Regions from separate parts of the Pantoea sp. X-Soil-ISGK-285 genome, predicted to be linked through region 2. Evidence: predicted binding sites of a transcription regulator. Region 2 holds the regulator's gene; each other region holds the start of a gene.
What was found. Region 2 encodes PurR, which represses purine synthesis genes. Its sites were predicted from a motif close to CANGCAAACGTTTGCNTG; they were not measured.
Positions count from the first base shown of each region.

Region 1: the regulator PurR is predicted to act here: its motif matches at 1,593-1,610, upstream of AC6I8B_RS01655 (nucleoside-specific channel-forming protein Tsx).
Region 3: the regulator PurR is predicted to act here: its motif matches at 1,878-1,895, upstream of cvpA (colicin V production protein).
Region 4: the regulator PurR is predicted to act here: its motif matches at 1,771-1,788, upstream of gcvT (glycine cleavage system aminomethyltransferase GcvT).

Region 1 covers NZ_AP035938.1:372,713-375,921, forward strand. Annotated here, with positions in the region: gene yjdN (VOC family metalloprotein YjdN) at 1-395, shown strand, start outside; gene AC6I8B_RS01655 (nucleoside-specific channel-forming protein Tsx) at 492-1,358, opposite strand; gene AC6I8B_RS01660 (sensor histidine kinase) at 1,638-2,993, opposite strand; gene AC6I8B_RS01665 (response regulator) at 2,990-3,209, opposite strand, start outside.
Region 2 covers NZ_AP035938.1:1,878,252-1,881,460, forward strand. Annotated here, with positions in the region: gene punC (purine nucleoside transporter PunC) at 1-334, opposite strand, end outside; gene punR (DNA-binding transcriptional activator PunR) at 442-1,347, shown strand; gene purR (HTH-type transcriptional repressor PurR) at 1,344-2,369, opposite strand; gene cydH (cytochrome bd-I oxidase subunit CydH) at 2,651-2,740, shown strand; gene AC6I8B_RS08975 (C40 family peptidase) at 2,786-3,209, opposite strand, start outside.
Region 3 covers NZ_AP035938.1:2,883,306-2,886,514, forward strand. Annotated here, with positions in the region: gene purF (amidophosphoribosyltransferase) at 1-1,291, opposite strand, end outside; gene cvpA (colicin V production protein) at 1,329-1,814, opposite strand; gene dedD (cell division protein DedD) at 2,080-2,868, opposite strand; gene folC (bifunctional tetrahydrofolate synthase/dihydrofolate synthase) at 2,858-3,209, opposite strand, start outside.
Region 4 covers NZ_AP035938.1:3,356,519-3,359,727, reverse strand. Annotated here, with positions in the region: gene ubiH (2-octaprenyl-6-methoxyphenyl hydroxylase) at 1-193, shown strand, start outside; gene ubiI (FAD-dependent 2-octaprenylphenol hydroxylase) at 207-1,409, shown strand; gene gcvT (glycine cleavage system aminomethyltransferase GcvT) at 1,842-2,939, shown strand; gene gcvH (glycine cleavage system protein GcvH) at 2,963-3,209, shown strand, end outside.

The DNA of each region.
Region 1 (3,209 bases), 1.5 Mb from region 2:
AGGCTATCGACTTTTACCTGCAGGCGACCGGGGGAGAGTTGCTCTCTAAAATGAAATTCGGTGATATGCCGGATCAGGGTGAGCAGGTCGGCGATCAGTCTGCCGCGCCGCAGCCGCCAGAAAAGATCATGCATGCCCAGCTGCGTATTGGTGACGGTGAGCTGATGCTGAGCGATGGCAACACCGATCAGCCGCCAGCGTCTGAGCATGCCGGTTACGCGGTCAGTCTCTCAACTACCGATGTCGAAAAGGGTAAAGCCTGGTTTGAGAAACTGTCGGCAGGCGGCAAGGTGACAACTGAGTGGCAGGAGACGTTCTGGTCGAACGGATTCGCGATGTTTATTGATAAGTTCAACATTCCGTGGCGCATCAATGTCGAGAAGCCGCAGGAATAATCGGGCCAGCCGGCGTCGCAATTTGCGGCGCCGTATTAATTAATGGCAACTGCCCGGATTAATGCGCGGCGGCGCTATTCAGGCCGCCGCACGTAATCAGAAGTTATAACCCGCCACCAGGTAGTAACCCCAGCCAGTCGATTTCACTTCAAACGGCCCGTTGCCAAAATTCTGTTCCTGTCCATCCGCCCACTGTCCGCCGTTGTGGAAGTAACGCGCTACCGCAGAGAAGTGCCAGTGATCGTAACCCAGTGACAGAATGTGGCTGGAGGCGATGGAGTTGCTGGTGCGTGATGAACCGCCTTTATCGCGGAGATCGGAACCCCAGTCGAAGTTGGTGAAGCCCACATAGCCCAGGTTACCGCCCCACAGCGTGGTGATTGGCACGAAGTATTTCACCTTGAAGCGATAGCCATCCCAGCTGTTTTCATTCGCCGCACCGTAGTTTTCCCACTGATATTTGGCGTAGACGTTCAGCGACAGACCGACATCGCTGTGCGTATCGATATCGGTGCCCAGACCCATGTACCAGGTGTTCTGGCGGCTATCGCTGTTGCGGCCCATGTCGTAGATGTAGTTGTTAGCGAAATACCACTCTTTGAACGGACCAAACGCCAGGCTGGTGCCGGTCAGTTTGTCGATAGAGAAGCGCGGCTCAATCTCCATAAACATCGGTGAACCGTGATCAAAAATGCCGTTGGCGTTGCTGTTGCCTGCGCCGAAGAAGTTGGTCAGATCGAGGTAGCCATAAAAATCGAACCAGTCCTTCTTCGCAAACGCTTCATATTCCAGATAAACGTCGTTGTTAAACTGCGGTCCGAAACGGGTGTGGTAGCTGCCTACCACGTTAACGCTCTGATGCCACCAGTCGGAGACATACTGCGGATCGCTTTCAGCGGCCTGCGCAGCGCCACTCAATGAACATGCCAGCACGGCACCTGCTATCAACGTTTTAAATTTCATTATTATCAGCCACATGCTTTTGACCGCCGCACAGCAGACGCAGTCAGAGAGAAATCGGTCCCTTGATGGGAATGAGGGTTTCACAGCAAATAACAGCCAGTTCTTCAGCCCGCGTAGCGTGCCTGTAACAGATCGATAGAAAATAGATTTTGCTCACGTTTGTCAAAAAGTGTTGCATTACAATTCAGCTAAAATGTGATGCGCTTCACAATAATGACCAGGATCGAACGGAACCAGGCAACCGTTTACGTTGTCTGGTTCGTGATCAAACGGGCGGGATCAGGGAAGGGTGACGCGAACCTGCAAACCACAAATGGCACCCTGTGGCGTCATGCAATTGGAAAGGGCGACGTGAATCTGATGCTTCTGTGCGACGTTGCGCACAATGGATAATCCCAGCCCGCTGCCCTGGGCTTTAACGTCAGGTGAACGGGTAAAACGGTCAAAGGCGCGTTCGATAAAGGATTCCGGCATGCCTGGCCCGTTATCGACAATATCGACCACTGTTTTACCTGCGACCCGATGCAGCAGCACATCGACCAGGCTGCCCTCCGGCGTGTGCAACATGGCGTTACCAATCAGATTGTCGAACAGGCTGCGCAGCTCGGAACGGCTGGCCTGCAGACGATACTGCGTGGAGCCATTAAAGCCGATATCGATGCCGCGTTTATCTGCCACTACCATCAGCTGCTCAATGCTCTCTTTCAGCAGATCGTCCAGTTCGATATGCTCGACGCTGGCGACCACGCTCTGGTCATCCTGACGCGAGACATTAAGTAACTGCGTGACCAGATGACGGGTGCGTGTGACGCCCGCTTCCAGCTGGCTGAACTGCCGGCTCGCTTCGCCTGGCTGGATATGCTGACGCAGATTTTCCAGCTGCAAGGTCACCGCCGTTACCGGCGTGCGCAGCTCATGCGCCGCATCTTCCAGGAACTGACGCTGCGACGACCAGGCCTCACGCAGCTTACTCAGCAGCGAGTTGTAGGCGGCCACCAGCGGCAGGATCTCATCCGGCAAGCCTTCGGGTGAGACATTGTGCGGATGATGCGTCTCCTGCGCGGCAATCTGACGCGAAGCGACCTGCAGATCCCGGGTGATCTTGCGCACCACCAGCCAGATCACCAGCAGTGACAGCGGCATCATCAGGATCAACGGAATGATCGCTGACAGCGCCCGCTTGACCATCAATGCCTTCATGTAGCTGAGGTTGTGCATCACCTGGATGGTTTTGATCTCGCTGCCAGGTAAGCCGGGCCGGGTATAGATGCGCCATTCGCAGTCGTCGCACTGACCCACATGCACGTCGCGATAGCCCCGTTGATTTTGCAGCGGAGCCTGCAGCTCCGGCCATGAGCTGGCCCGTAACTGACCCCGATCGTCCCACAGTTGCACCACAAAGGCGCTCTTCGCCTTGTCAGGCGCAATAAGCATCGGCATCAGGGCGGGCATCTGTTTATTAGTGGACCAGGCATCAGCGATTTTTGCCAGCTGATCGTCCTTCATGGTGCCGACCATATCGCCGTAGCAGCTGAAGAAATACCAGGTGACGCCGCCGATCATCAGCAGATGAATAATCAGCAGCGTAGAGAGTAATTTGTTGCGTAATGAACGCATAAAGGTGAAGGGTTTCATATTGCCGGTACCCGCCAGCCCAGTCCGCGCACATTGCGGATCACGTCGTTATCCAGCTTGCGGCGCATCCCGTGGATCAGAACATCCACCGCGTTGCTGCTGACTTCATCGCCCCAGCCATAGATGCGATTTTCCAGCTGCTCGCGCGACAGAATAGCGCCTGGCCGCTCCAGCAGGGCGTAGAGCAGGGCATATTCGCGCGCCGTAAGCTGCTCG
Region 2 (3,209 bases):
CAGCGGCACAGACGCCAATCGCCTGGACAAAACGCAGCGCCAGCATCAGATAGATATCATTCACCCACAGCATGCCTGCGCAGCCAGCGCCAAACATGGCCAGTCCGGACAGCAGCACCGGTTTACGACCGATGCGATCGGAAAGCGGTCCCCAGAAGAGCTGACCCACGGCGAAGCCGCCCAGGAAGAGACTCATACTGGCGCTGATCAGACCGGGTGAAGTGTTAAAGGTTTGCTGCATCGCACCAAAGGCGGGCAGGTACATATCAGTGGCTAAAAAGCCCAGCATGCTCAGCAGGGCAAGGTAGGGCATAAACCCTTTATTCGACAGCATCTGATTCTCATTTTTGCAGGATAAACGCGGCAGAGTGTAAAAGGTGCGTTTGCTGCTGTGAAACGGTAATATTTGCCGATTGCTGTTAAAATTTTTGAAGGCAGATTATGTGGTCAGAATATGCATTAGAAGTGGTTGACGCTGTCGCCCGTGGGGGGAGCTTCAGCGCCGCCGCGCAGGAGTTGCATCGGGTGCCCTCTGCCATCAGCTATACGGTGCGTCAGCTGGAAAACTGGCTGGCGGTACCGCTGTTTGAACGGCAGCATCGCGAAGTGGTTCTGACCCCGGCGGGTGAGCATTTTGTCCGGGAAGGACGCAGCGTCATCAAAAAAATGCTTGCCACCCGGCGACAGTGTCAGCAGCTGGCTAACGGCTGGCGCGGCCAGCTAAGCATAGCCGTTGACCGTATCGCTAAACCTCAGCGCACCCGGCAGCTGGTCAAAGATTTCTATCGCCACTTTCCTGATATGGAGCTGATCATCAGCTATGAAGTCTTTAACGGCGTCTGGGATGCGCTGGCCGATGGCCGGGTGGAAGTGGCGATTGGTGCCACTCAGGCGATACCGGTGGGCGGACGTTTTGCTTTTCGGGATATGGGCACGCTTAACTGGCGCTGCGTGGTTGCGCCCGACCATCCTCTGACACAGGCGAGCCAGATAGATGATGACACGCTGCGGAGCTGGCCATCCCTGGTGCTGGAAGATACTTCTCGCGCACTGCCGCGTCGTATGACATGGACGCTGGATAACCAGCGCCGGCTGGTGGTGCCGGAGTGGCAAACCGGGCTCGAGTGCGTGCAGGCGGGATTGTGTGTGGCGATGGTGCCGGGCCATCTGGCCAGGCCACTGCTCGACAGCGGCGAGCTGGTTGAACTGACGCTGCCGGTGGCGTTTCCGGACAGCCCATGCTGCGTCAGCTGGGCAGAGGATCGCGCATCACCGGCGACAGGCTGGTTGCTCAGCTATCTGGGTGATGCGCAAACGCTTAATCAGGAGTGGTTAAGCGAGCATTAACGGCGATAGTCGCGGAACGGGCCATCGGCCACGGAACGGCGCTCAATCAGCGTGGGATGGACCTCAATCGTTTGTGACACTTCGCGTTTACTGGTAATGCGGTCCAGCAGCATTTCCAGCGCTTTCTCACCCAGCTGGGCTTTAGGCTGATGCACTGTGGTCAGGGCCGGTGCAAAATAACGGGCGTTGCGCACATTGTCATAGCCGATCACCGAAATATCCTGGGGGACGCGTAAACCCATCTCGTCGGCGGCGCAAATCGCGCCCATCGCCATGATGTCACCGCCACAGAACACCGCCGTGGGACGCTGCTTCTGCGACAGGATCTGCTGCATCGCCTGATAGCCCGACTCCGGCTCAAAGTCACCCTGCACAATCCACTCGGCGCGTGGCTGAATACCCGCTTCTTCCATCGCCTTCAGGAAACCGGCATGACGTCCGCCACCGGTGTTACGCTCCATCTGGCCGGGGATTGCACCAATATCCCGGTGTCCGCGTTCAATCAGATAGCGTCCCGCCAGATAGCCGCCCTGGAAAGCATTATCCAGTACCGTGTCGGTGAAGTCGGCGCGCGATTCACCCCAGTCCATCACCACCATCGGGATATTGCGGTTCTCTTCCAGCATCTGCAGCAGATCGTCCGGATATTCAGAGCACATCACCAGCAGCCCATCGACGCGTTTCTGCGCCATCATGCTGAGATAGGCGCGCTGTTTTTGCAGATCGTTATGCGCATTACCCAGAATCAGCGTATAGCCTTTGTCAAAGCAGTGATTTTCAACCGCTTCGATAATTTCAGCGAAATAGGGCGCTTCGCTGGAGGTGGCAAGCAGGCCCAGCGTTTTGGTGTGGTTCACTTTCAGGCTGCGCGCCACGGCGCTCGGCGAGTAGTGCAGTTCTTTAATCGCCTGCCAGACCGCGTTGCGCGTCTCTTCAGCCACAAAGCGGGTTTTATTGATGACGTGCGAAACGGTGGTCGTTGAGACGCCAGCGCGTTTCGCCACATCTTTAATTGTTGCCATGAAAATCGGACTCCAGTGCTTATCTAACTCTATGATAAGCGTAGTGTTAAACGTTTGCGTCTGTTCAGGTTTTTTTCCGCAAAAATGCAGCATTCATGGCCAGGAAACAGGCCGCTGGCGGCGTAAAAGCGCCTGAAAACGTGCGCAAACGGAATCAGGGTTGCGCGCGTTGCGCAACAAAGGCGGGATTCTAACAAGGCTGAACGGATAAAACGAGATTTTTACCGGGCCCTGTGGGAAAATGCGATACCCCTGCTAATTGTGTGACTAAGGAGCAAGCAATGAGTACCGATCTTAAACTGGCTTTAATGACCACCGCGGGCTGTCTGCTGATGATTGTGGCCTTTAGTTTTACCGCTATTCTGCACTAAAAAAAAGCCGGGATTATCCCGGCTCTCTTCTGGTTGTTCTGCTGCTCAGCGTATGGTTTTTGGCGTCATCACCCGACGGGCACCAATATAGTGGCGCTGCCAGTAATCTTCTCCTAACGCGCTGATCTGAATATCTTTGCCGGTGCGTGGCGACTGGATAAACTTGCCATCACCCAGGTAAACGCCGACATGGTCCGCAGTACCGCGTCCATTGATACGGAAGAAGACCAGATCGCCTTTCTCCAGCGACTCACGCTTGATCGGCGCGGCATCACGCAGGTGGTACATCTCGTTAGCAGTACGTGGGATCTTAAACTTCACCAGATCTTTATAGGCGTACCAGACCAGGCCGCTGCAATCGAAACCGGTATGGGGAGAGGTGCCGCCCCACTGATAGGGTTTACCCAACTGACCCATCAGCTTGGTCATCGCGGTTTCGCGGGCCTTCTGGTAGCGCTGACGGTGAGAT
Region 3 (3,209 bases), 1.0 Mb from region 2:
TAATCAGCTGGCGAATCTCTTCCACTTCACGGCCATGCGCAATCAGTTCCGTGGCGCTAGGCATATCGATACCGTAGACGTTCGGGAAACGAATTTCCGGCGCCGCTGACGCCAGATAAACCCTTTTTGCGCCCGCTTCACGCGCCATCTCAATAATCTGCTCTGAGGTGGTACCGCGAACAATAGAGTCATCCACCAGCAGCACGTTTTTATCACGGAATTCGGCGCGGTTAGCGTTGAGCTTGCGGCGCACCGCGCTGCGGCGTAACTGCTGGCCCGGCATGATAAAAGTACGGCCAACGTACCGGTTCTTCACGAAGCCCTGGCGATAGGGTTTGTCGAGAATACGTGCAATTTCCAGCGCGATATCGGTGGAGGTTTCAGGAATCGGAATCACAACGTCGATATCGAGATCTTCCCACTCGCGCGCAATTTTCTCACCCAGCTTGGTGCCCATACGAACACGGGCGCTGTAGACCGAGATTTTGTCGAGGAAGGAGTCGGGACGCGCAAAATAGACATACTCGAACAGGCACGGATTGCTTTTCGGATTTTCAGCGCACTGGCGGGTAGACAGCTGGCCCGCCTCAGTCACATAAACCGCTTCACCCGGTGCAACGTCACGGATGAACTCAAAGCCCAGCGTATCCAGCGCCACGCTCTCGGAGGCGACCATATATTCGGTGCGGCCATCAGCGATAACGCGCTTGCCCAGCACCAGCGGACGGATACCGTTAGGATCACGGAAGGCGACCATGCCGTGGCCGATAATCATCGACACTACCGCATAGGCTCCGCGCACCTGCTGATGCACGGCAGCAACCGCAGCAAAGATGTTGTCGGCTGTCAGCGGATCGTTTTGGAAACGATCTAACTCCTGCGCAAAGATGTTCAGCAGGATTTCAGAATCTGAGGTGGTATTAACGTGACGGCGGCCCTTTTCAAACAGGTGCTTACGCAGCACATGGGCGTTGGTCAGGTTACCGTTGTGCGCCAGGGTGATGCCATACGGGGAGTTTACATAGAATGGCTGCGCTTCAGAGGCACTGGAGCTTCCCGCGGTTGGATAACGCGCGTGACCGATCCCCATATTGCCCTGCAGACGCTGCATGTGGCGTGCTTCGAAAACGTCGCTGACCAGGCCGTTTGCCTTTCGCAGGCGAAAACATTTCAGCGCATCGATAGTACAAATGCCTGCGGCATCCTGCCCGCGGTGCTGGAGCACCGTTAACGCGTCATAGATCGACTGGTTGACCGGCATGAAACCGGTGATACCGACAATACCGCACATGTTGTCATTTCCTCATTAAGCCGCACTCCCGGTCACATCACCGGGGTAAAAAACTCGACGTGCTTTTCAGGTAATCAAAAAACCACCTGATTATATAACTGAACTCGGGAATGAGTTGAGACTGTTGCCAGTCCGGACTTTTGGAAAACCCAGTGAATGTATCGAGGAAGAACAGCAAAGCGGCTACGATCAGCACACCACGCAATGCCCCGAAACAGACGCCCAACACCCGGTCGGTTCCCGACAGGCCGGTTTTTTCCACCAGCGTGCCGATAACGTAGTTCACAATGGCCCCCACAATCAGGGTTGCCACAAACAGCACACCGATGGCGATACCGTTACGAACCAGTTCGTCGTCAAAACCTGTAAACCAGACTGCAAGGTAGGCGTAGTAATGACTGGCGACAAAAAACGCGCATCCCCAGGTAACAAGAGATAAGGCTTCCCGGACAAACCCACGGACCAGGCTGACCAGAGCCGAAAAACCAACTACCGCAATAATGACGTAATCAATCCAGATCATGAACTCTTCCAGCGCCAGTGCAATTGCACCCCTGCATCCAGTTCGGGGCGCATTCTAACAGAAAAAGAAAACGTTTGCGTAGCGGTTTTCTTTTTCTGCATCCATAAAAAAGGCGATGAAAAAAAACGCTATCGCCCGGGTGATTCTCAACCGGACAGGCCGTTGAAAATCGTCAATTTTTTTCGCGGCAGCGCGCATTAAACGCGCTGTCTGAGGGGTAAAAGACGCTGCCTGTTACTGCTATCGGCAGCGCCAATCGCCCGTTTTAGCGGGCGCTGTATGGCTTCACGACACCGCCCAGTCCTGAGATACTTTTCAGCTCGCCAACCGCACTCTGCATTTTGGCTTTCGACGCATCAGGCCCAACGTAAATGCGGGTGATCTGACCCTGTACCGGCGTTGAAGGCACGGTAAAGGCGCGATAGCCCGACAGCCGCAGCTGCGCGACAATCTCATTCACTTTGCTGGCGTTTTTCAGCGCACCTAACTGCACCACATAAGCCTGCCCTGCCGGCGCTGTCGTCTCTGCTGATTTTGGCGCCTCTTCCTGCTTCGGCTGTTCGACCACTTTAGGCTGTTCAACCGGTTTAGGTTTAGGCTGCTCCACGGCTTTTGGCTTCTGCTGTTCGACCGGCTTCTGCTTAGGCTGTTCTGTTACTTTCGGTTTCTGCTGCTCAACGACCTTCGGCTTCGTCACCGTCTGTGCGGGCACAGACTGATGGACCGGCGGCGGCGAGACCACTACCGGATCGCTCTCGTCTTCCGGTTGAGTCCGACCCTGCTCTGCCGTAGCGTTGGTTTTACCGTTGCCATTGCCATTGCTGCTGCTGACCGCATTGCCCGCGCCTTCCGGCGGCTGTGCCGGCAGCGACTGGGTTACCGGCGGCACCATTTCGCTGTCCTGCTGATCGTCAGGTTTCGGCACCAGCGGAATGGCGGCGAACTCCTCTTTGTAATGCTTTTTCTGACCATCCAGCAGCCCTGGCAGCACAATCACGCCAACGGCGACCAGAATAACGGTGCCGACTAAACGGTTCTGAAACTTACTTGCCACGTCCTTTCTCCGTTTCAATCGATTCCATGACCTGTGCAACGGTGTGGAATGAACCACAGACCAGCACAATGTCCTGCGGCGCTGCCCGCTGGCGTGCCTGCTGCCAGGCCAGCTCAACCGAACTAAAAGCCTCGCCCTGCGACAGGTTGTTCAGCAGTTGCTCAGCACTGGCGCCACGCGGGCCCTCGAGGGGCGCGCAGTACCAGGTATCGACCACCGGTGCCAGCGCCGCCAGCGTACCGGCGATATCTTTATCATGCAGCATACCCACCACGGCATGCACTTTGCCGCGTTTCGGCAGTGACGACAGCCGCGACGCCAGATATGCTGCCGCATGCGGG
Region 4 (3,209 bases), 1.5 Mb from region 2:
GCATCATTACCAGCAGCGTCGTCAGCCCGACCGCGCCGCCACCATCGGTATCACCGACGGACTGGTTCGCGTCTTTGCGAATCGCTATGGCCCGCTGGTGGCAGGACGTAACCTGGGCCTGCTGGCGATGGATCATCTGCCGTGGTTAAGAAATCAACTGGCTGAGCGCACGCTTGGCTGGGTTAAGCGTTAATAAAGAGGCTCAGATGCAAACTTTTGATGTGGTGATTGCCGGTGGCGGTATGGTGGGACTGGCGGTGGCCTGCGGCTTGCAGGGCAGCGGACTGCGCATCGCCGTACTGGAAAAATCACCGGAGCCACCGCTGGCGCTGAGTGCGTCACCGTCAGTTCGCGTGTCGGCAATCAATGCCGCCAGCGAACGGCTGCTGCAGAAGCTGGATGTCTGGTCGACCATTCTCTCGCTGCGCGCCAGCGCTTATCACGGTATGGAAGTGTGGGATAAGGACAGCTTCGGCTCCATCGCCTTTGATGATGAGCAGCAGGGCCTGTCGCATCTGGGACATATCATCGAAAACCCGGTGATCCACAATGCGCTCTGGCAACGTGCCAGCGCCTGCAGCGACGTGACGATAATGGCACCTTCGCAGTTACAGCAGGTCGCGTTTGGTGACAACGAAGCCTTTGTTACTCTGCAGGATGGCAGCATGTTAAGTGCGCGATTAATGATTGCCGCTGACGGCGCTAACTCCTGGCTACGCAACAAAGCCGATATCCCGCTGACCTTCTGGGATTACGATCACCATGCGTTAGTGGCAAACGTCCGCACTGAGAAGCCGCACGACGCAGTAGCGCGCCAGGTGTTCCACGGCGACGGCATTCTGGCTTTCCTGCCGATGCAGGATCCGCATCTCAGTTCCATCGTCTGGTCGCTCTCGCCGCAGGAAGCGAGCCGTCTGGAAACCATGCCGGAAGCGCTGTTCAATCAGCAGCTCTCGGTGGCGTTTGATATGCGGCTCGGCCTGTGCCAGCTGGAAAGCGAGCGCAAATCGTTTCCGCTGGTGGCGCGCTATGCCCGCAACTTCGCGGCACACCGTCTGGCGCTGGTGGGCGATGCGGCTCACACCATTCATCCGCTGGCGGGTCAGGGCGTTAACCTTGGGTTTATGGATGCCGCCGAGCTGATCGGTGAGATTCGCCGCCTGCATCAGCAGGGCAAAGATATTGGTCAGCACCTCTATCTGCGACGCTATGAGCGCAGCCGTAAGCACAGCGCCGCAATGATGCTGGCGGGAATGCAGGGCTTCCGTGAAATGTTCGCAGGCAATAATCCGGCGAAAAAATTGCTGCGCGACGTGGGTCTGAAACTGGCTGACCGCCTGCCGGGTGTTAAACCCATGATGCTGAAGCAGGCGATGGGCCTGAATGATCTGCCCGCCTGGCTACGCTAAATCTGCCCTTCTGTTAAGCCAGCTTCTGCTGGCTTTTTTTATGCCTGACACCGCTCTGCACCACAAAAAGGCAACGCTGCACCAGCAGAGGTCTTCGTTTGATTTATTCTAATTTTGCGGGCGAATTCGCATTACTTTTTCTCATTCTTCTGTCCGCTTGGCGCGGGATTTTTTTAACATCCTGAATGCCATCCCGCATAAATTTGCTGCGTATATTTAAATTCCCTGCATTTATTGCGCGATTAATCACAAAATTGCAGTTTTATATCCTGTTAGCAGCCGTTCCTGGTTAGGCTGTGCCTCTGCTTTCGACCCCGGTTTGCTTATGGTTAATCGTCAGATTCGGTGGTAACGTCAGCCCTAAGAGAACGTTTGCGTCGGCACTGAATTCCGGCGCACTTTTGCACTTACTCGCTTCTGCACAGGATGGTTATGACTCAGCAAACACCTCTGTTTGAACAGCATCAGGCCTGCGGTGCCCGCATGGTGGATTTTCATGGCTGGATGATGCCGCTGCACTATGGCTCCCAGATGGATGAACATCATGTGGTGCGCACCGACGCCGGTATGTTTGATGTCTCTCACATGACCATCGTCGACCTGACAGGCCCGCGTACCCGTGAATTCCTGCGCTACCTGCTGGCAAATGATGTGGCAAAACTGACCCAGCCAGGCAAAGCGCTCTACACCGGGATGCTGAATGCCTCGGGTGGCGTCATTGACGATTTGATTGTTTACTTTATGAGCGAAGAGTTCTTCCGCCTGGTGGTGAACTCTGCCACCCGTGAAAACGATCTCGCCTGGATCACGCAACACGCGCAGGGCTATGGCATTACGCTGACGGAACGCGACGACCTGGCGCTGATTGCCGTGCAGGGTCCGCAGGCGCAGCAGAAGGCACAGACGCTGTTCAGCGAGGAGCAGCGTCAGGCTGTTGCCGGCATGAAGCCATTTTTCGGCGTGCAGTCAGGTGACCTGTTTATCGCCACCACCGGCTATACCGGCGAAGCGGGATATGAGATTGCTATGCCCGCAGAGGAGGTGGCCGATTTCTGGCAGCGTCTGCTGGCCGCTGGCGTAAAACCTGCCGGACTGGGCGCACGTGACACGCTGCGTCTGGAAGCGGGTATGAATCTGTATGGTCAGGAGATGGATGAAGGCGTTTCACCGCTGGCTGCCAACATGGGCTGGACGGTCTGCTGGGAACCTGCTGACCGCGATTTCATCGGCCGGGAAGCGCTGGAACTGCAGCGTGAACGCGGTACCGAAAAGCTGGTGGGGCTGATCCTCACAGAAAAAGGGGTGCTGCGTAACGGCTTGCCGGTGCGTTTCACCGATGACCAGGGGCAGCCGCAGGAGGGGATCATCACCAGTGGCTCTTTCTCTCCGACGCTGGGTTGCAGCATCGCCCTGGCGCGCGTACCGGCCTCAGTCGGCAGCACCGCCATCGTTGAGATCCGTAACCGCCAGATGCCGGTCCAGGTTACCCGTCCCGTTTTTGTCCGCGCCGGTAAACCGGTCGCTCAGTAAATTTTATTCAGGAGAAATGGCCAATGAGCAATGTGCCGAATACGTTGAAGTACCGCGACAGCCACGAGTGGGTGCGCAAAGAAGAAGATGGCAGCTACACCGTGGGTATCACTGAACACGCGCAGGAGTTACTGGGCGACATGGTGTTTGTCGATCTGCCGGAAGTGGGCGCGACGTTTGCCGCCGGTGAAGAGTGCGCGGTCGCGGAATCCGTTAAAGCGGCTTCAGATATCTATGCGCCGATCAGCGGTGAGATTGTGGCGGTCAACG